3 regions of the Streptomyces sp. NPDC127177 genome follow, and region 1 is predicted to be linked to each of the others. Evidence: riboswitches for the same ligand, from Rfam matches in the RefSeq annotation. Region 1 holds a riboswitch; each other region holds the start of a gene.

What was found. A riboswitch is a leader RNA that binds a small molecule or an ion and turns the genes downstream of it on or off. The one in region 1 is predicted to bind cyclic di-AMP.
Region 2: another riboswitch for cyclic di-AMP. It lies ahead of ACFVJX_RS07900 (transglycosylase SLT domain-containing protein); the one in region 1 lies ahead of ACFVJX_RS31300 (peptidoglycan DD-metalloendopeptidase family protein).
Region 3: another riboswitch for cyclic di-AMP. It lies ahead of ACFVJX_RS14415 (transglycosylase family protein); the one in region 1 lies ahead of ACFVJX_RS31300 (peptidoglycan DD-metalloendopeptidase family protein).

What each region holds. Positions count from the first base shown of each region.
Region 1 covers NZ_JBHXUW010000070.1:31,680-37,654, forward strand. Annotated here, with positions in the region: gene ACFVJX_RS31295 (SGNH/GDSL hydrolase family protein) at 1-818, opposite strand, end outside; gene ACFVJX_RS31300 (peptidoglycan DD-metalloendopeptidase family protein) at 1,002-1,940, opposite strand; cyclic di-AMP (ydaO/yuaA leader) riboswitch at 1,944-2,136, opposite strand; gene ACFVJX_RS31305 (tyrosine-protein phosphatase) at 2,527-3,339, shown strand; gene ACFVJX_RS31310 (DUF6126 family protein) at 3,368-3,544, opposite strand; gene ACFVJX_RS31315 (helix-turn-helix domain-containing protein) at 3,592-4,200, opposite strand; gene ACFVJX_RS31320 (aspartate aminotransferase family protein) at 4,268-5,662, opposite strand; gene dxs (1-deoxy-D-xylulose-5-phosphate synthase) at 5,659-5,975, opposite strand, start outside.
Region 2 covers NZ_JBHXUW010000008.1:23,941-29,915, forward strand. Annotated here, with positions in the region: gene ACFVJX_RS07880 (antitoxin) at 53-241, opposite strand; gene ACFVJX_RS07885 (GMC oxidoreductase) at 434-2,077, shown strand; gene ACFVJX_RS07890 (carboxymuconolactone decarboxylase family protein) at 2,194-2,673, opposite strand; gene ACFVJX_RS07895 (dihydrodipicolinate reductase) at 2,670-3,749, opposite strand; gene ACFVJX_RS07900 (transglycosylase SLT domain-containing protein) at 3,983-4,888, opposite strand; cyclic di-AMP (ydaO/yuaA leader) riboswitch at 4,892-5,080, opposite strand; gene ACFVJX_RS07905 (MarR family transcriptional regulator) at 5,426-5,764, opposite strand.
Region 3 covers NZ_JBHXUW010000019.1:61,520-67,494, reverse strand. Annotated here, with positions in the region: gene ACFVJX_RS14430 (DUF501 domain-containing protein) at 1-110, opposite strand, end outside; gene ACFVJX_RS14425 (septum formation initiator family protein) at 195-665, opposite strand; gene eno (phosphopyruvate hydratase) at 764-2,044, opposite strand; gene ACFVJX_RS14415 (transglycosylase family protein) at 2,348-3,082, opposite strand; cyclic di-AMP (ydaO/yuaA leader) riboswitch at 3,087-3,258, opposite strand; gene ACFVJX_RS14410 (transglycosylase family protein) at 3,570-4,517, opposite strand; gene ACFVJX_RS14405 (cytochrome P450) at 4,653-5,975, opposite strand, start outside.

The DNA of each region.
Region 1 (5,975 bases):
TTCGCTTCCACGTGGTCTCCGGAGGACTCGCCGCGCAGCCGGCGACCGATCCACGGCACCAGGTACTCGCGCGCCCAGTGGATGTCGTCGCGCCGGACCTCGAGCGTCCCCCGGTGGACCTGCGGCGGCCATTCCTGGTCCGGGTCGGCCGGTACGTCGAGGCCGAGGACCTGGGCGGCGCGCAGCGCGACCCGGGTGTGCCCCTCGGGCGAGAGGTGCAGCCGGTCGCCGTCCCATGCGCGCCGGTCCTGCACGGACCGCAGCGACCACAGGTCGAGCACCGGGCAGTCGTAGCGGTCCGCGATGGACCGCACGTGCGCCGTGTAGGTGGCGATCTTGCCGCGCAGATGGCGCAGGACGGGAACGCCGCGGGTGTCGAAGCCGGTGGTGACCATGACGGTGCCGACCGATTCGGTCAGCTCCGCGACCGCGCGCTCGAAGCGCTCGGCCACGTCGTCGGGGTCGGTGCCCGGCCGGATGATGTCGTTGCCGCCCGCGCAGAAACTCACCAGGTCGGGGGCGAGTTCCTTGGCACGCGGTACCTGCTCCTCGACTATCTGGTCGAGGAGACGTCCTCGTACGGCGAGATTGGCGTACCTGAAGTTCCCGTGCACGGCACCTGTGATGCCTTCCGTGCCGAGGTCCGGGAGCTGGTCCGCGAGGAGCACTGCGAACCGGTCCGCCCAGCCGACGAATGTTCCGTCCGGGCCAAGGTCGCCGACTCCCTCGGTGAAGCTGTCGCCAATCGCCGCGTACGACTCGATGGCGCCCTGTCTGTTGATGACGCCCTGTCGGATGTTTCTCGAATCGTCTGCCACAAGGGCATATCCTGCACCTTCGAATGTGACCTACGCGACCGTAATACGGGGTTGACGGGTGGTGAGATAGACCACCCGGTCAGGTTTTGGTAAACGGGGAATAAGCAGAGGGACGGTGCGCCGCCGCACACCGTCCCTCTGTGTATTGCTCCGGTCCGGTTCACCGGACCCGTGCTGCCCGGATCAGACGTTGATCCCGTGCGACGCCAGGTAGGCGATCGGGTCGATGTCCGAGCCGTACGCCGGACCCGTGCGGATCTCGAAGTGCAGGTGCGGGCCGGTCGCGTTGCCGGTGGCGCCCGAGAGGCCGACCTGCTGGCCCGCGGTCACGGTCTGGCCGGCCGAGACGGAGAGCGAGGACATGTGGCCGTACTGCGAGTAGTGGCCGTCGGCGTGCTTGATGACGACCTCGTTGCCGTACGCGCCGCCCCATCCGGCGGTGACGACGGTGCCGGAGGTGATCGCCTTCACGCTGGTGCCGGTGGAGACCGGGAAGTCGATACCGGTGTGGCTGCCGCTGGACCAGCTGGCGCCGGATGCGCGGTACTCGGTGGTGTGGTTGCCGGGCACCGGGTGGACGTAGCCGGAGTCAGTGCTCTGGTCGGCCGAGGACTCGTCGGACGACTGGGTGTCGGAGGAGGAGGAGTTGGAGGCCGTGGAGGCCTTCGACTCGGTCTTGGCGGGCGCCTTCGACGGGGCCTTCGACGGGGTGGAGGTGTGCGATCCGGTGGTCGAGGCGTGGCCGGAGGCCGCGCCGCCGAGGGTCAGCTTCATGCCCGGGAAGATCAGGCTCGGGTTGTCGCCGACGACCTTGCGGTTGTCCTGGTAGAGCTTCTCCCAGCCGCCCTTGAGCTTGTGCTGGGCGGCGATCTTCGACAGGTAGTCGCCGGAGACGACGGAGTACGTCTTGGAGCCGGACTGCTTGTCGGCGACCGGCTTGGCCGGGGTGGCGTGCGCGGCGGCGGCCGAGTTCGCGGTGGCGGGAGCGGCGTGCTCCGCGGCGTTGGCACCGGTGGCGCCGAGCAGCGGAAGCGCGATGACGGCTCCGCCGGCGCTCGCGACGACGACGCCGCGGGCGATGGTGCTGGACTTCGGACGGCGGTGCTTACCCGGTGTGGGCATGAAGAATTTCCTCTCCGGCGCCTACGAGGTGAGCTGTCGGGTTCGGGCTGGAGATGCCCGGCCGCGCCTGGCGCGACTTCACCCCGAGCCGGCCGGATGATCGCTCCGGTCGGCGGCTTACCTGGTTCCCCCGCTCCTGCCACACGGTGAGTGGGTGCGAATTCCGGACGGCGGCAGGATTAGGCGTTCCATCCGGATTGAGAGTGAACGTAAGCGAGCCGGGACGACGGAAACAAGCCGCGGGTTCCACCCCGGATTCCGGTTCTGAAATTCGGCACGGAATTCCCGTCACACTCCGTGGATTATGGATCTTGGCTTTCCGCGCGGCGTAAGGATTACCCGGACCGGCCGCCGCCACACACCGTCACGGATATGATCCCGCTCACGAGCAGGTGACCATCTCCCCTATAAGCAGGGCATGTACGACTAAAAGCCACAATCCAGACATGTCATGCTTCGATCGCTGCCCCCAGGAGCCCGCACATGGGCGGTTACCGAGATGATTGCCTGGGTCACCGATGTCGTATCGTCACGAGAGTGGACCCGTCGGCGACACGCGTCGGCGGCAGAGCCTCCAGGAGTGACCGTGACGCAGCAGTTGCCGCAGACCCCGTCGACGGAACCCGAGCTGGCGGGAGTCCGTAATTTCCGTGATCTGGGCGGGCTGCCCACCTCGGACGGACGACGGCTGCGGTACGGGCGGCTCTTCCGAAGCGGTCACCTCGCGAGCGCCACGGCCGAGGACGCCGCGTTCCTCGGCGGCCTCGGCCTGCACACCGTCTTCGACTTCCGCAACGCCGCCGACCACAAGCTGGACGGACTGGACGTGGAGCTGCCCGGGGTGCGCAACGTGAACATCCCGCTCACCGACCCGGCCGACGGCAGCGAGTTCTGGCGGATGGTGCGCGACGGCAACATGGACGAGCTTCGCGGCCTCCTCGCCGACGGCAAGGGCACCGCCCGCATGGTCGCCTCCTACCGCACGATCATCCTGGAACGCACCGCCGAGCACAGCCGCGTGCTGCACGCCCTGGCCGAGGACAGCGTCCCGGCACTGATGCACTGCGCGGCCGGCAAGGACCGGGCGGGGCTCTCGATCGCGGTCTCGCTGCTCGCGGTCGGTGTCGGGCGCGAGACCATCGAGGCCGACTACCTCAAGTCCAACGACGCCCACCGCCGCTACCGGGTGCGCCGCAGCGACACCTCGGCGGCCGGGATGTCGCCGGAGGTGATGGAGCTGCTCAGCCCGCTCTTCGGAGCCCACAGCGAATACCTCGCCGCGGCCTTCGCCACGATCGACGAGACCTGGGGCGGCACCGACCGCTACCTCTCGGAAGCCCTGAAGATCACGCCCGCCACCCGGGAACGGCTGCGCGAACAGCTCCTGGACGACGCGTGAGCGGATCCGGCGCGGCGCATCCTCGCTCCTACTGGTTGTGCATCCCCACCGCGAACAGCAGGTAGAGGAAGCCCGCGACGACGTGCCCGGCCACCAGATAGGCGAACAGCCTGATGACGAGGCCGCGCGGCATCTTCCTCTCCTGCGAATCGGAGTCCTTGCGCCGGGCCGGGGTGAGCGGATCGTAGTTCTCGGAATCGGACATGACAGTCCTCTCTGGCCGCCGGACGTGCCGGCGGCGGGGACGGCTTCTCAGCGACGGTGGATCCCGCTGCCGAGACACAGCTCGGCGGCGGGGCTCTGCAGCAGGGTGTGGACGAAGAGGAGCTCGGCGCCCTCACGGTCCGGGGCCGCGATCCGGTGCGGGGTGAGCGAGTCGAAGTGCGCGCTGTCACCGGGGGCCAGATCGTGCACGGTCTCCCCCAGGGTCACCCTGAGGTTTCCGGCCAGGACGTACAGCCATTCCTCACCGGGGTGGACGCGCACCAGATCACCCTGCGCGCCGTACGGGACGCGGACCCGCAGCGCCTGCATCGCGCGGCCGGACCCGCCGGCCTGCTGGTACATCCAGCCGTCGGCCTCGGCCCCCTCGAACTTCCGGCCGCGGACGATCGCGTCACGTTCCGGGGGGATCTCGCCGAGCAGCTCGGAGACCGTCGTACCGTAGATCCTGGCAAGTCCGAGCAGCATCGGCAGCGAGGGCTGCCGCCGGCCCGTTTCGAGCCGGGACAGGTGGGCGGGCGAGAGCCCGGCGCGCTGGGCGGCGGCCTCCAGGGTGAGCCCGCGGCCGCGGCGCAGATCGCGCAGGCGGGGTGCGACATCGGGCAGCTCGTCGGCCGCCCCTCCGTCCGGAGGATTCATGTCTCCATTGGGCCAGGATCTTTCCTCGGAGGCAAATTTATTGCCTCCGAGGCAAAACCCCTGCTGATCAGCGGTTGGCCACGGCCTGCTTCACCAGGGTCCGGCCGAAGTCCCACATCAGCCCGCCGTTGTGCGCGTCGTCCATCACCGCCGTGAACGCGGTCACGAACCGTTCCACGTCCGCCTCGTCGACGACGAGCGGCGGAATCAGCTTGATCACTTCGAGGTGGTCGCCGGAGACCTGGGTGAGGATCCGGTGCTTCTGGAGCAGCGGTACGACCACCATCTGCGCGAAGAGTCCCTTGCGGGCCGCCTGGAGCATGGTCCAGCGGCTGCGCAGTTTCAGCGAGGACGGCCGGCCGAATTCGATGCCGATCATCAGCCCGCGTCCGCGTACCTCGTGCAGCAGCTCGTAGCGGTCGACCAGTGCGGCCAGCCTCTCGCGCAGCAGATCACCCGTGCGGCGGGCGTTCGCGACGGTCTCCTCGTCCTCCATCACGGCGAGGACCGCGAGTCCGGCCGCCATCGCCTGGGCGTTGGAGCCGAAACTCGCCGAGTGGACGAGCACCCGGTCCATCGACGAGTAGACGCGTTTGAAGATCCAGTCCTTGCCGAGGGTCGCCCCGACCGGCACATAGCCGCCCGAGAGCGCCTTGGCGACGCAGACCAGATCCGGTTCGACCCCTTCCTCGTGCTGATAGGCGTAGAAATCGCCGGTCCGGCCCAGACCGGTCTGCACCTCGTCGGCGATGAGCAGGGCCTTGTGCTTGTGCAGCAGTTCCTGCGCCTCGCGCAGGAAACCGGGTGGTGCCGCGTGCACGCCCTTGCCCTGGACCGGCTCCACGACCAGCCCGGCCACATCACCGCGCTTCAGCTCGCGCCGCAGTGCGTCGAGGTCGCCGAGGGCGATGGCGGTGTCCGGGAGCAGGGGGGCGAAGCCGTCCCTGAATCCGGACTCCCCGTTGACCGAGAGCGAACCCGTGGTCAGGCCGTGGAAGGCATGCGTGCAGTACAGGATCCTCGGCCTGCCGGTGGCGTACCGGGCGAATTTGAGGGCCGTCTCGACGGCCTCCGTGCCGCTGTTGCCGAAGAACACCCGGTCCAGGTGCGGGCTGTGCGTGAGCAGCTTCTCGGCCAGCAGCCCAGGCAGCGGCTGGCAGTCGAAGCGGGTGAGGTCGGCGAGCGAGGCATCCAGGACGTCGTGCAGCGCCTTGCGTACGACGGGATGGTGCCGGCCGAGCCCCATCACGCCGAAGCCGGCCAGCATGTCCAGGTAGTCGTTGCCCTCCGCGTCCCAGAAGTGCGCGCCCTCGGCCCGTTCGTAGACCTTGTCGAAGCCGATGGTGCGCAGCATGCGCGGGAGCTGGTGGTTGAGGTGCTTCGTGTGCAGCTCGTAGCGTTCGGCGCCGCGCTCCGCGAGGAGCCGCGCCAGATCGAAGCCCTTGGGCCCGTCATCCTTCATGCCCCGCTCTCCTTGTGCCCGTTGCCCAGGGCGTTGTGCTCGTGGTGACCCTCGTCGACCGGGAGTCCGGGCCCGTCCCCTGCCGCCTTCGCCCGCACGGCCAGGGTCGCGCTGATCCGGCCCGCGATCTCGACCGGGGTGAGTCCGATGTCCGCCAGCACCTCGGCGCGCTTCCCGTGGGCGAGGAACTGCCCGGGAATACCGAACGTCCGCAGCGGTACGTCGACCCCGGCGTCCCGCAGTGCCTGCCCGACCGCCGAGCCGACGCCGCCCGCCCTGCTGTTGTCCTCGACGACGGCGACGAGCCGGTGCC
Region 2 (5,975 bases), on a different contig from region 1:
ATCTGGATGGCGGCGGCCGCTCCGTTCGTGGTCGCACGAGGGCTTCGGGCCTTCAGCGCTTGTCGGTGGGCGGGTTGTCCCCGCCGAACTGGTCATTGAGCTTCTTCTGGGCGGAGTCGACCTGACCGCTGTACTTGTTGTGCGTCTTCTTGTCGATGAAGTCGCCACCCTTCTCGACTCCCTGACGGGCCTGGTCGGGGTGCCCCTTGATCAGGTCCTTGATCTTGTCGAGCATGCTCATGACTGTCCTCCTCATGGAACGCGGACATTCCCAGCATCCATGCGATGCCCCGGTGCCGCACCCCGGGGCGCGGGGCCCCCGATGGGTGACAGGTGCCCGGGACCCGGATAAATTACCCACAGGTAGGTAGTGACTTCTCATGCGGGCACCAGTAGAACTCGTTCCCATTCGACCGAGAGTGAGGCACGTCACATGACGGACTCGACCTTACCCCACAAGGGATCAGGCGGAGTATCGCGACGCAGATTCATCGCTGGAACAGGTTCCATCGTGGGGGCGGCAGCCCTCTCCGGCCACGCCACGGCAGCCCGCGCGGCGGGCCGCGCCACAGCCAAGGTGATCGGCGGCGGCGAGCATGTCCCGGTCCTGGTGATCGGCACCGGCTACGGCGGATCCGTGGCCGCTCTGCGGCTCGCCCGCGCGGGTGTCCACGTCCACATGGTCGAGATGGGGATGTCCTGGGACACCCCCGGACCGGACGGCAAGGTCTTCGCCAACACGACGAGCCCCGACGGCCGCTCGTACTGGCTCCGCACGAAGACCAAGCAGCCCCTCAGTAACTTCCTCGGCTTCCCCATCGACCGGACGATCCCCCGGTACACCGGGATCCTGGACGCCGAGGACTTCAGCGGGATCACCGTCTACCAGGGGCGTGGCGTCGGTGGCGGCTCACTGGTCAACGGCGGCATGGCGGTCACGCCCAGGCGGGAGAACTTCGGCGCCGTCCTCCCCACGGTCAACGCCGACGAGATGTACTCCACCTACTACCCGCGCGCCAACGCGGGCCTGGGCGTCGGCACCGTCGACCCGGCCTGGTTCGACAGCGTCGACTGCTACCAGTACGCACGGGTCGGCCGTAAGCAGGCCCAGCGCTCCGGCTTCCCGTTCGTCTTCGTGCCCGATGTGTACGACTGGGACTACATGGAGCAGGAAGCGGCCGGCACCGTGCCCCAGTCGGCGCTGGCGGGCGAGATCCTCTACGGCAACAACTACGGCAAGAAGTCGCTGCAGAAGACCTACCTCGCCCAGGTCATGGCGACCGGAAACGTCACCATCTCACCGCTGCACAAGGTCACTTCGGTCGCCCCGGCGTCCGCCGGGGGCTACACGGTCGTCATCGACCAGCTCCGCACGGACGGGAGCACCGAGGCCACCAAGACCGTGACCGCCGACAAGGTGTTCTTCGCGGCCGGCAGCGTGGGTACGAGCAAACTGCTCACCGAGCTGAAGGCCACCGGCAAGCTGCCCGGGCTCAACGACGAGATCGGCAAGGGCTGGGGCGACAACGGCAACGTCATGTGCGGCCGCGCCAACCACCTCTGGGACCCGACCGGCGCGGTCCAGTCGAGCATCCCCTGCGGTGGCATCGACAACTGGGCCGCCGGTGGCGCGTTCGCCGAAGTCGCGCCGTTGCCGACCGGGATCGAGACGTTCGCCTCGTTCTATCTGTCGATCACCAAGAACCCCAACCGCGCCCAGTTCTCCTGGAACGCCGCTACGGGCAAGGTCGACCTGAACTGGCAGACCGCGTGGAAGCAGCCGTCCATCGACATGGCCAAGACGATCTTCGACAAGATCAACGCGAAGGAGGGGACGATCTACCGCACCGACCTCTTCGGCGTGTACAAGATCTGGGGCGACCACCTCACCTACCACCCCCTCGGCGGTGCGGTGCTGGACCGGGCCACCGACAACTACGGCCGCCTGCTGGGCCACCCGGGCCTGTACGTGATCGACGGTTCGCTGATCCCCGGCAACACCAGCGTCAACCCGTTCGTCACCATCACGGCACTCGCCGAACGGAACATCGAGAAGATCATCGCCACCGATCTGTGACACCGCCCCCGACACCCGTCCGAGGCGACGGCCCGGCCAGTAGGAGGCGACGGAACCGGCCTCCTACTGGGTTCGCCCCGGGCGACGGCGGACCCGACGGGCCCGGGGCTTCCGGCTCAGTGGCCGGGCAGCACGCACACGGCGTCGAGGCCCAGTACGTGGTTGAGCCGGCCGAACGCCAGCCACGAGCCGATGCTCATGCTCAGCTCGACGATCTCGCGCTGGCTGTAGTGCGCGGTCATCCGGCTCCAGAACTCCTCGTCCAGACCGTGGTGGTCCAGGGCGTACCGCTCGGCGTACTCGGCGGCCAGCCGGGTCCGGTCGTCGAAGGCTCCGGTGGTACGCCACTCGCCCACCGCGTCGGCGAACTCCTCCTCGACCTTTTCGCCGTCCCGCTCGGTGCGCCAGTCGAGGCAGAACAGACACCCGTTGATCTGCGCGATCCGCAGCCGGGCGGCCTCGAACTCCCGCAGACCGAGGGAGGTGTGCTGGTACACGGACAGTGAGAAGTTCGCAGCGGCCATCCCGATGCCGGGGACCATGTCGCCCCACACGTATCCGATCGGTTCCTGGCCCTCGGGTATGTCGATGATCATGGCTGCTTCCTTCCGAGTCTGCCGGCTGCGGGGCGCAGGGGGACGTCGAGTGCGTCGTAGAGTCCGGGCTCCGCCTCCACCAGCCAGTCGATGGCGTTCACCAGCCGGCCGACCGCGGTGGCGTTGCCGCCCGCCGAGCGGTTCTCGCCCTCGTCGGAGGCCTCGACCGTGACCTCGATGCGCGGACGGCCCTCGATGATCACGCGATGGGCTCCGGAGCCGTCGGGCGGCGTGGGCCAGTCCGGGGCGCAGGACGGGTGGATGCGGGTGACGTGCTCGATGACGATGCGCGGTTCGCCCCCGACGATGCCCTGCACCTCGAAGCGGACCGCGCCCTGGGTGCCCGCCTCGAACCGGCCCATCGTGCGGGTGGTCACCGTGGTCTCCAGAGGGCGCCTGGCCATGGTCTCCCGGATGTCGTCGAGCTCCACCTCCAGGGCCCTGGCCATCAGTCGTATCTGTCCACCCCACACCATGGTCGGTACCGAGGCCGCGAGCATGAGCGGCTCGTACTCCATGGGATGTCCCATGCCGATCAGATGGCGGACCGCGTCCGGCTGGTCGTAGGTGGAGTAGTCGAAGATCTCCTGGCAGCGGATCGCGTCGACCGTGCTCCCGAGTCCGCTGATCAGCAGGGGCAGCACGTCGTTGCCCCAGCCGGGGTCGACGCCGGAGACGAACAGGGAGCCGCCGCCGTCGGCGACCGCGGCCAGGACCGGATCGCGCAGTTCGGGCGGCGCGCCGTGCCGGTCGTAGAGCGCGTACAGGGCGGGGGTGACGACCACCGCGCCCGTCCGGACCGCCCTGACGATGTCGGCGAGCGCCTCGTCGGGGCGGATGTCCCCGGAGGCGGCGTACACGACCGCGCCGGGAGCGGTGGCCAGCACCGCGTCGATGTCATCGCTCGCCGCGACGCCCAGATCGCGGCCGAGCCCGCCGAGGTCGCCCGCGTCACGGCCGGTCTTGCCGGGGTCGTGGACGAGCACGTGTGCCAGTTTCAGGGCCGGATGGGCCTCGACGGCGCGGATGGCCGCGCGGCCGACATTGCCGGTACCCCAGACCACCGTGGAAATCATGCGGCGGAGGGTAGCGCGCGGGATGAAAGGTTCATAGTGCCATCGCGCACCCGGTTGCGAGGCCTGCCGGAGGGGGCCGTGGGTTCCGGCGGAGGGGCGGCTCCGAAGGCTCCGGGCGAGGGCCCGGCCGCCTTCCTGGTGTCCGGGCCGCACGCGCGAAGGGGTGGGGCGGAGCCTCACGGCTCCGCCCCACCCCTTCTGCCGACTCACCCCGTGGGCGGAGCCGTGTGATGTCAGTAGGCGCCGAACACGTTGTCGATCGAGCCGTACGTGGCCGCGGCGTAGTTGCACGCGGCGGTGATGTTGGCGACGGGGTCCAGGATGTCCGTCGACGTGCCGGCCACGTGGAAGGCGTCGAAGGTGGGCTGGATGACCTGGAGGAGGCCCTTCGAAGGCGTGCCTGCGGCAGCGTTCGAGTCCCAGTCGTTGACGATCTGCGGGTTGCCGGAGGACTCGCGGATGATGTTGCGGTAGATGCCGTCGTAGCTGCCGGGGATGCCGTTCTGCGCCATCACGGCCAGCGACTCCTTGATCCAGCCGTCGAGGTCGTCGGTGTACGCGGTCGCGGACTGCGCGGGGGCGGTGGCGGCGGTGTTCTCGGCGACGGGGGTGGCCGTCCGCTCCGAACGGTCGGCGCGGCCGGTTCCCTCGGCACGGTCGGAGGACTGCGAGGCGCCGTTCGCGGACTTGGACTCGTCGGCCGGCTTCGACTCGGTCGTCTTCGCCTTCGATTCGGCCTTCGGCGCCGTCTTGGGCGCGACAGCCTCGGACTTGGCGCCGATGGTCAGCTTGAGGCCCGGGTGAATGAGGTCGGGGTTCTGGCCGACGACACTCCGGTTGTCCTTGTAGAGCCGCTCCCAGCCACCGCTGAGGGAATGCCCCTGGGCGATCTTGTAAAGCGAATCGCCGGAGACGACGGAATAGACGGTGGACTCCGCCTTGTGCGCGGCGATTTCCTTCGCAGCGACGGAAGTCGGGGCCGCGGCCTTTTCGGCGACGGCAGCGTGCGCCGGGGCGGCGGAAGCCGATCCGGCGCCGATCAGGGGCAGTGCGAGGACGACTCCACCGGTGCTCACGGCGATGAAACCGCGGGTCAGGGAGGTGGACTTGGAACGACGGTGCTTACCGTTGAAGGGCATGACGAATTTCCTCTCCGCCGCCTGCGAGGTGAGCTGTCGGGTTCGGACTGGAGATGTCCGGCCGCACGTGATGGCGACTTCACCCCTAGCCGGTCCGGATACCGGACCGGCGGCAAAACTGGGTCCCCCGCTCCTGCCGTACGTGAGTGGGTCGGGTTCCCGGACGGCGGCAGGATTCGGCGTTCCATCCGGATTGACGGCGACCGTAAGCGAGAAACACCGACCGAAACAAGCCAGGAATTCCAAATCCCAATTGATCCACAAGATCAATTAAAGGAAATGCTCACATCGGGACCTCGCGACGGAAGTCAACTTTCTTGGCGCAGCAGGGAACCGAAGCCCGACGCCCTGCGTCCGTGGGCGGAAAAGTGATGCTGGCCACTGCGCCCGAAAGGAGCGATTTGGTCAATATTCACCATGTTTGATCCCCCGAAAACACACCCTGAGTGGTCATAACGAGCAGTTCGGATTAATTACCCAATCAGGACATTTGGCAGCACCTGAAAGTCACCCCGTCCCACCGGAGCCCGCCCCTACTCAAGGCCGGAGGCGACCGACAGCCTCCGGCGTGAGATAACGGGCCAGCACATCGAGCGCCTCGGTGACCGCCAGCAGCCGCTGCAAGTCATCGGTGCCGAGCGCGGCGGCCAGAGCCCCGTCGACCGGCGCGGCCCTGACCTCGGCCACGCGTTCCGAGACCTCGGATGCCCGCCGGATCAGCTGCCGCCGGACGTCCGCCGGATCGGGTGCCGTCACGATCGAGCCCGGCTCCTTCAGCCGGGCCACGGCACCCGAGACCCGACTCTGGGGCAGACCCGTGTGCACGGCGATCGAGCTCACCGAGGTGTCCGGATGCCCGAGGAGGTCGCTCGGCACGACGAGGGCCACCCGGGCGCCGACCGCCGCACACCGGCCGAGGCGGGCGGCTCCGGGAGCACCTCCTCGCCGATCTGCATGAGCGAGCCGGCCGACCGCCTCGTGGACCGCTGGACCGTGGTCACCCACGACCGCCGGGACCTCTCCCGCAGCACCCTCCACTCCCCCGGGCACCGCGTCACCATGGCGCAAGCACGCGGACGACGTGCAC
Region 3 (5,975 bases), on a different contig from region 1:
TGCGCGATGGCGCGCAGCCCGCGCGGCGGGCGTCCCAGCTGCTGCTGGAACGCCGCGATGTCCGCGTCGGTGGGCGCGGTGGACTCGGTCTGGGGAGGGGGCGTTTCCATGCCTGCCTAGGTTCTGATCGGGCTGCTCGAACTGCGGTTCTGCAGAGGAAAGGGGAGAGAGACGTGGGAGGGACGGAACGCGGGTCAGCCGCGGTCGGCGCTGTCGACGCCGTCCCACAGGTTGGAGTGCCACGGCCGGCCGGACTCCTCCGGCTTCCCGTTGCGCTCCCTGACCGCGTCGGGGTCGACCACCGTGTAACCGGTCTCCCCCGGGAGAAGGTAGTGCAGGTGCTCGCGGGCCAGCCGCCTGACGTAGGCGTCGTCCTGGAGGCGCGCCTTCTCGTCGCGCAACTCCTCGGTACGGGCCTCGGCCTCCTGCGCGAGCCGCTCCTGGTCGGCGATCTCGTCGCGCTGCGACACGTACTGCCGCATGGGGTAGGCGAGGGCGACCACCAGCGAGCAGACCACCAGGGCCAGGAAGGCCGCCCGGCCGGTGAGGCGGGAGCGGCGGGCCTGACGGCGGTTCTGCGACCGGTAGACGCGGGCCGCGGTCTGCTCACCGAGCAGCCTCAGCCGGGTCGCGGTGGAGAACCGGTCCCGGTCCTTCGCGGCCATGTCTCCGCCTCCCCATTACGCACGTCCGTCCCCGCACACGGTACGGGACCGAGTGCGGGGACGGACGGAAGCCGGGGCAGTTGCCCCTGCCCGGCTTGTCAGCCCTTGAAGCGCGGGAACGCCGAGCGGCCCGCGTACACCGCGGCGTCGTCGAGGATCTCCTCGATGCGCAGCAGCTGGTTGTACTTGGCGACACGGTCCGAACGGGCCGGGGCGCCGGTCTTGATCTGGCCGCAGTTCACGGCGACCGCGAGGTCGGCGATGGTGACGTCCTCGGTCTCGCCGGAACGGTGCGACATCATGCACTTGAAGCCGTTGCGCTGGGCGAGCTCGACGGCGTCCAGGGTCTCGGTCAGCGAACCGATCTGGTTGACCTTGACGAGCAGGGCGTTGGCGGAGCCCTCCTCGATGCCGCGGGCCAGGCGCTCCGGGTTGGTGACGAAGAGGTCGTCGCCGACGATCTGCACCTTGGCGCCGATCCTGTCGGTGATGACCTTCCAGCCGGCCCAGTCGTCCTCGTACAGCGGGTCCTCGATGGAGACCAGCGGGTACGCGTCGACGAGCTCCTCGTAGTACTCGGTCATCTCGGCGGCCGAGCGGGACTTGCCCTCGAACTCGTACGTGCCGTCCTTGTAGAACTCCGAGGCGGCGACGTCGAGCGCGAGCGCGATGTCCTTGCCCGGGGCGTAGCCGGCCTCCTTGATGGCCTCGACGATGAGGTCGAGGGCGGCGCGGTTGGACTCCAGGTTCGGCGCGAAGCCGCCCTCGTCACCGAGACCGGTGGACAGGCCCTTGGTCTTCAGGACCTTCTTCAGCGTGTGGTAGACCTCAGCGCCCCAGCGCAGGGCCTCGGAGAAGGACTCCGCGCCGATCGGGGCGATCATGAACTCCTGGATGTCCACGTTGGAGTCGGCGTGCGACCCACCGTTGAGGATGTTCATCATCGGGACGGGCAGCAGGTGCGCGTTCGGGCCACCGAGGTAGCGGAACAGCGGCAGGTCCGAGGCCTCGGACGCGGCGTGGGCGACGGCGAGCGAGACGCCGAGGATGGCGTTGGCGCCGAGCGAGCCCTTGTTCTCGGTGGCGTCCAGGTCGAACATCGCCTGGTCGATCAGCCGCTGCTCGGTCGCGTCGTAGCCGACGAGCTCCGGGCCGATCTGCTCGATGACGGCGAGGACTGCCTTCTCGACACCCTTGCCGTGGTAGCGGTTGGGGTCACCGTCGCGAAGCTCAATGGCCTCGAACGCACCGGTGGAGGCTCCGGACGGGACGGCAGCACGGCCGGTGCTGCCGTCGTCGAGGCCAACCTCGACCTCGACCGTGGGGTTGCCCCGGGAGTCGAGGATTTCCCGGGCTACGACGACGTCGATGGACGGCACGAGGCATCTCCTTCTGGGATATGACGCTGGTTGTGCAGGGTCACTTTGGCCTTGCGACAAGAGCCTAACCGGCCCGGCCGTCTCAGTCGGCCGGGCGCCCGTCCCCTGGGACGAAAAAGGACCCAAGGGCAGGCATTAAGGGGCATACGGCCAGAAATTTACTGGCCGGTAACTACAACAGTTGAACAATCAACACAGAAACGCGCGGACCCCGGCCCGGCACGCACGGGGGGAAGATGCGGCCGGACCGGGGCGCTCGGCGAGGAGAGTGCCGACCGCTCCGCGAAGGAGCGGGGTTCTGGACTACTTCGCCAGGTGCAGCTGCTGACCCGGGAAGATCATGTCGGCGTCCTCGACGATGTCCTTGTTCAGCTTGAACAGCTGCTCCCAGCCGCCCTTGACCTTGTGGTCGGCCGCGATCTCGCTCAGGGTGTCACCCGCGACGACCTTGTACTCGCCGTCACCCTTCTTGACCTTCTCGCCGGTCGGGGTGGTGACGGTCTTCTTCGCCTCGGGGGCGGTCGAGCGGTCCGAGCGGTTGGTGGAGGGGGCCTCGCTGCGCTCGGCCTTCTTCGGCTCGGCCTGCTTGGCCGGAGCCGAGCCCTGCTCGGGAGCGGTCTCGGTCTTGCCGGAGCCGGTGTCGACGCCCGGGTCGACACCGTCGTTGCTCAGGTTGCCGGCACCGGCGCAGGACCAGGCGCCCGGTCCCTGCATGTCGAGGAGCTTCTCGGCGACGGCGATCTGCTGGGACTTGGTGGCGAGGTCGGCACGGGCCGCGTACTGCGTACCACCGGCGGCGGCCCAGCTGGACTGCGAGAACTGCAGACCGCCGTAGTAGCCGTTGCCGGTGTTGATGGACCAGTTGCCGCCGGACTCGCACTGGGCGACGGCGTCCCACGTGGAGACGGAGGCGGCGGAGGCGCCGGTCGCACCCATGAGCGGCACGGCGATGGCGGCACCGGTGACACCGGCGAGCGTGGCGATACGGACGGCCTTGGACGGGCGGCGGTGCTTGTTGCCCTTGCTGTTGAGCAGCATCGAGACTTCTCCTCACCGACGCCTACGAGGTGAGCTGTCGGGTTCGGGCCAAGTGAGTTGCCCGGTCGCACGTCCTAGCGCACGACTTCACCCCAAGCCGTTCCCGATGCGTCTTGCGACGATCGGACCCGGCGCTTACCTGGGTCCCCCGCTCCTGCCTACGGCGCTTTACGCGTCTGTTCCCTTCGACCGACGGCAGGATTCGGCGTGACGATCGACGGGGCCCGCGGTGCGAGCGGTTCCGACCGTAAACACACGCAACCCCCACATCAAAGAAAGACATACCGGATAAACAGCCCTTAATTGCATCTGAAAAACATATGTTTGCGCAGGTCGGAACGGATGCGGAGGGACCACCCGGACAAGATGCGTCAGTTCACGCAAAGAGACCCATGTCTCACTTAGTCAAAAGTGGGACATAGGCCTCTTAAGTACCCCGGATTCAGGGTGTTTTCAGCTGTTGATCAGACCGCGCACAGGGCTGTTCTCATCCGGCCTTCACGCCGAGGTCCAGGCTCTGGCCAGGCAGGATGAGGTCCGGGTCGGAGCCGACCTCCGCCTTGTTGGCCTCGTACAGCTCCGTCCAGCCGCCGGGCAGCTCCTGCGCCTGCGCGATCGCCCAGAGGTTGTCGCCGGCGCGGACGGTGTACGTGCCGTCAGCGGCCGGTGTGTCCTTGTCCCGTGCGTCACCGTCACCCCGCGAGGCGTGCCGCCCCGAGTCCCGCTCGCCGCCGCTCTCGTCGGGAGCCGGCGCGCCGCGGTGCTTGCCACCCGTCTCCGAGCCCTCACCTGACCCGTCCGAGGCGTCGCCGGATGGGCCGTTCGCGTCGGTCGAGCCGGACGGCGAGGGCGTGGCGGACGGACTCTTCGAGGTGTCCGACGTACGTTCCTTGCCTGCCGCGTCGTCGGTGGCATCGTCCGAGGGAGCGTCCGTCGCGTCCTCGGAGGCCCCGTCGGACGGCTCCGCGCTCTTCGCCGGGTCGGCACTCTCCGCCGGGTCCGCGCTCTCCGACGGGTCGGCGGACGGCGTGCTGCCCGGGTCGACGCCCGGCAGGGACCCGTCCTCGGCGAGGCCGGAGACGACGGCGCAGCTCGGCCACGCCTTCGGGCCCTGGTCGTCCAGGACCTTCTCCGCCACGGCGATCTGCTGCGAGCGGCTGGCGAGGTCCGCCCGGGGGGCGTACGAGTCGCCGCCGTAGGACTTCCAGACCTCCTGCGAGAACTGCAGGCCGCCGTAGTAGCCGTTGCCGAGGTCGGCACTCCACATGCCACCGCTCTCGCACTCGGCGACCCGGTCCCAGGTCGAGGCGTCGGCGGCGTGCGCGCCGGCCGCGCCGAGCAGGGGGATGGCGATGGCCGAGCCGGTCACACCTGCGGCGACGATGATCGCGGGTGCCTGACGAGGGCGACGGTGTCTGCCGTTCGCGGAGCCCATGGGAATGCCTTCCGTGTGACTGACGAGTGACTGGTGAGTCGAACGGTGAACCTAGCGGGACTCGAACGTGTGTCACAAGTCGATGCAGCGCAGATCACGTGAAAGTCACAGAGTTGACAGAGTGTCACTTTCCTTTTAAACCCGTTCGGGAGTGAACTCCACCGGAAGTGTGCGCAGTCCGCGCATAATGAGCCCGCCACGCCAGCGCAAATCGGCAGGTTCCACCGCAAGCCGCAGATCCGGAAGGCGTTTCAGCAGCGTGGCGAGCGCCGCCTGCCCCTCGAGGCGGGCGAGCGGTGCTCCCAGACAGTAATGGATGCCGTGCCCGTAACCGAGGTGCTGGTTGTCACGCCGGGCGAGGTCCAACGTGTCCGGTCCGTCGAAGCGCCCGGGGTCCCGGTCGGCCGCCGCCAGCACCACGAGCACGGGGTCCCCCTCGGCGACCCGCTGCCCGCCGATCGTCAGCGCCTCGGTGGCGAACCGCCAGGTCGCGAGCTCCACCGGACCGTCGTACCTGAGCAGTTCCTCGACGGCGGTGGCCAGCAGATCCGTCTCCCCCGCCGCCAGGGACCGCTGGAGCCGCTCGCGCTGCTCCGGATGGTTCAGCAGGGTGTGGACGCCGTTGCCGATCAGGTTGACCGTCGTCTCGAAGCCGGCGAACAGGAGGATGAAGGCCATCGCGGCGGCCTCGTTCTCCGTGAGGTGCTCGCCGTCGTCACTCGCCCGGATCAGCCCCGAGATCAGGTCGTCCCCGGGGTTCTCGCGCTTGCGGTGGATCAGTTCGAGGAGATAGCCGCGCATCTTCTTCACGGAACGGGCCACCCCGCCGCGCGGTCCGCCGCCGTGCCGGATCATCATCCCCGCCCAGTCCCGGAAGTCGTCCTGGTCCTCGCGGGGGACACCGAGCAGGTCGCAGATCGCGTAGATGGGCAGCGGGAAGGCGAACTCGTGGATGAGGTCGGCCGTCCCCTTCTCGGCGAAGGAGTCGATGAGGCGGTCCGTCAGCTCCTGCACGCGCGGCGTGAACTCCGCGATGCGCCGGGGCGTGAACGCCTTCGACACCAGGCGTCGCAGCCGGGTGTGGTCGGGCGGGTCGATGTTCAGCAGATGCGTCATCAGCTCCGCCTTGCGCTCACCCGGAATGCCCGTGCGGCCCTTGGCGTGCGCCGGACCGGCGTGGTGCGCCGGGTTCTTGGAGAGCCTGTTGTCGGCCAGGGCCTGCCTGGCGTCCGCGTAACGGGTGACGAGCCAGGCCTCGACGCCGCTGGGCAGCGTGGTGCGGTGCACGGGGCTGTGCTCGCGCAGCCAGGCGTAGGCGGGGTACGGGTCGGTGGCGAACTCCCAGGTGAAGAGTTCGGGCGCGGGGCCGGGCGGAACGGCATCGGCGGCCGCTCCGTGGGCGGGGCAGCCCGCGGGTGCGCCGGAGGCCGGTACGGGGCCGTCGGCGGCGGGTCCGGG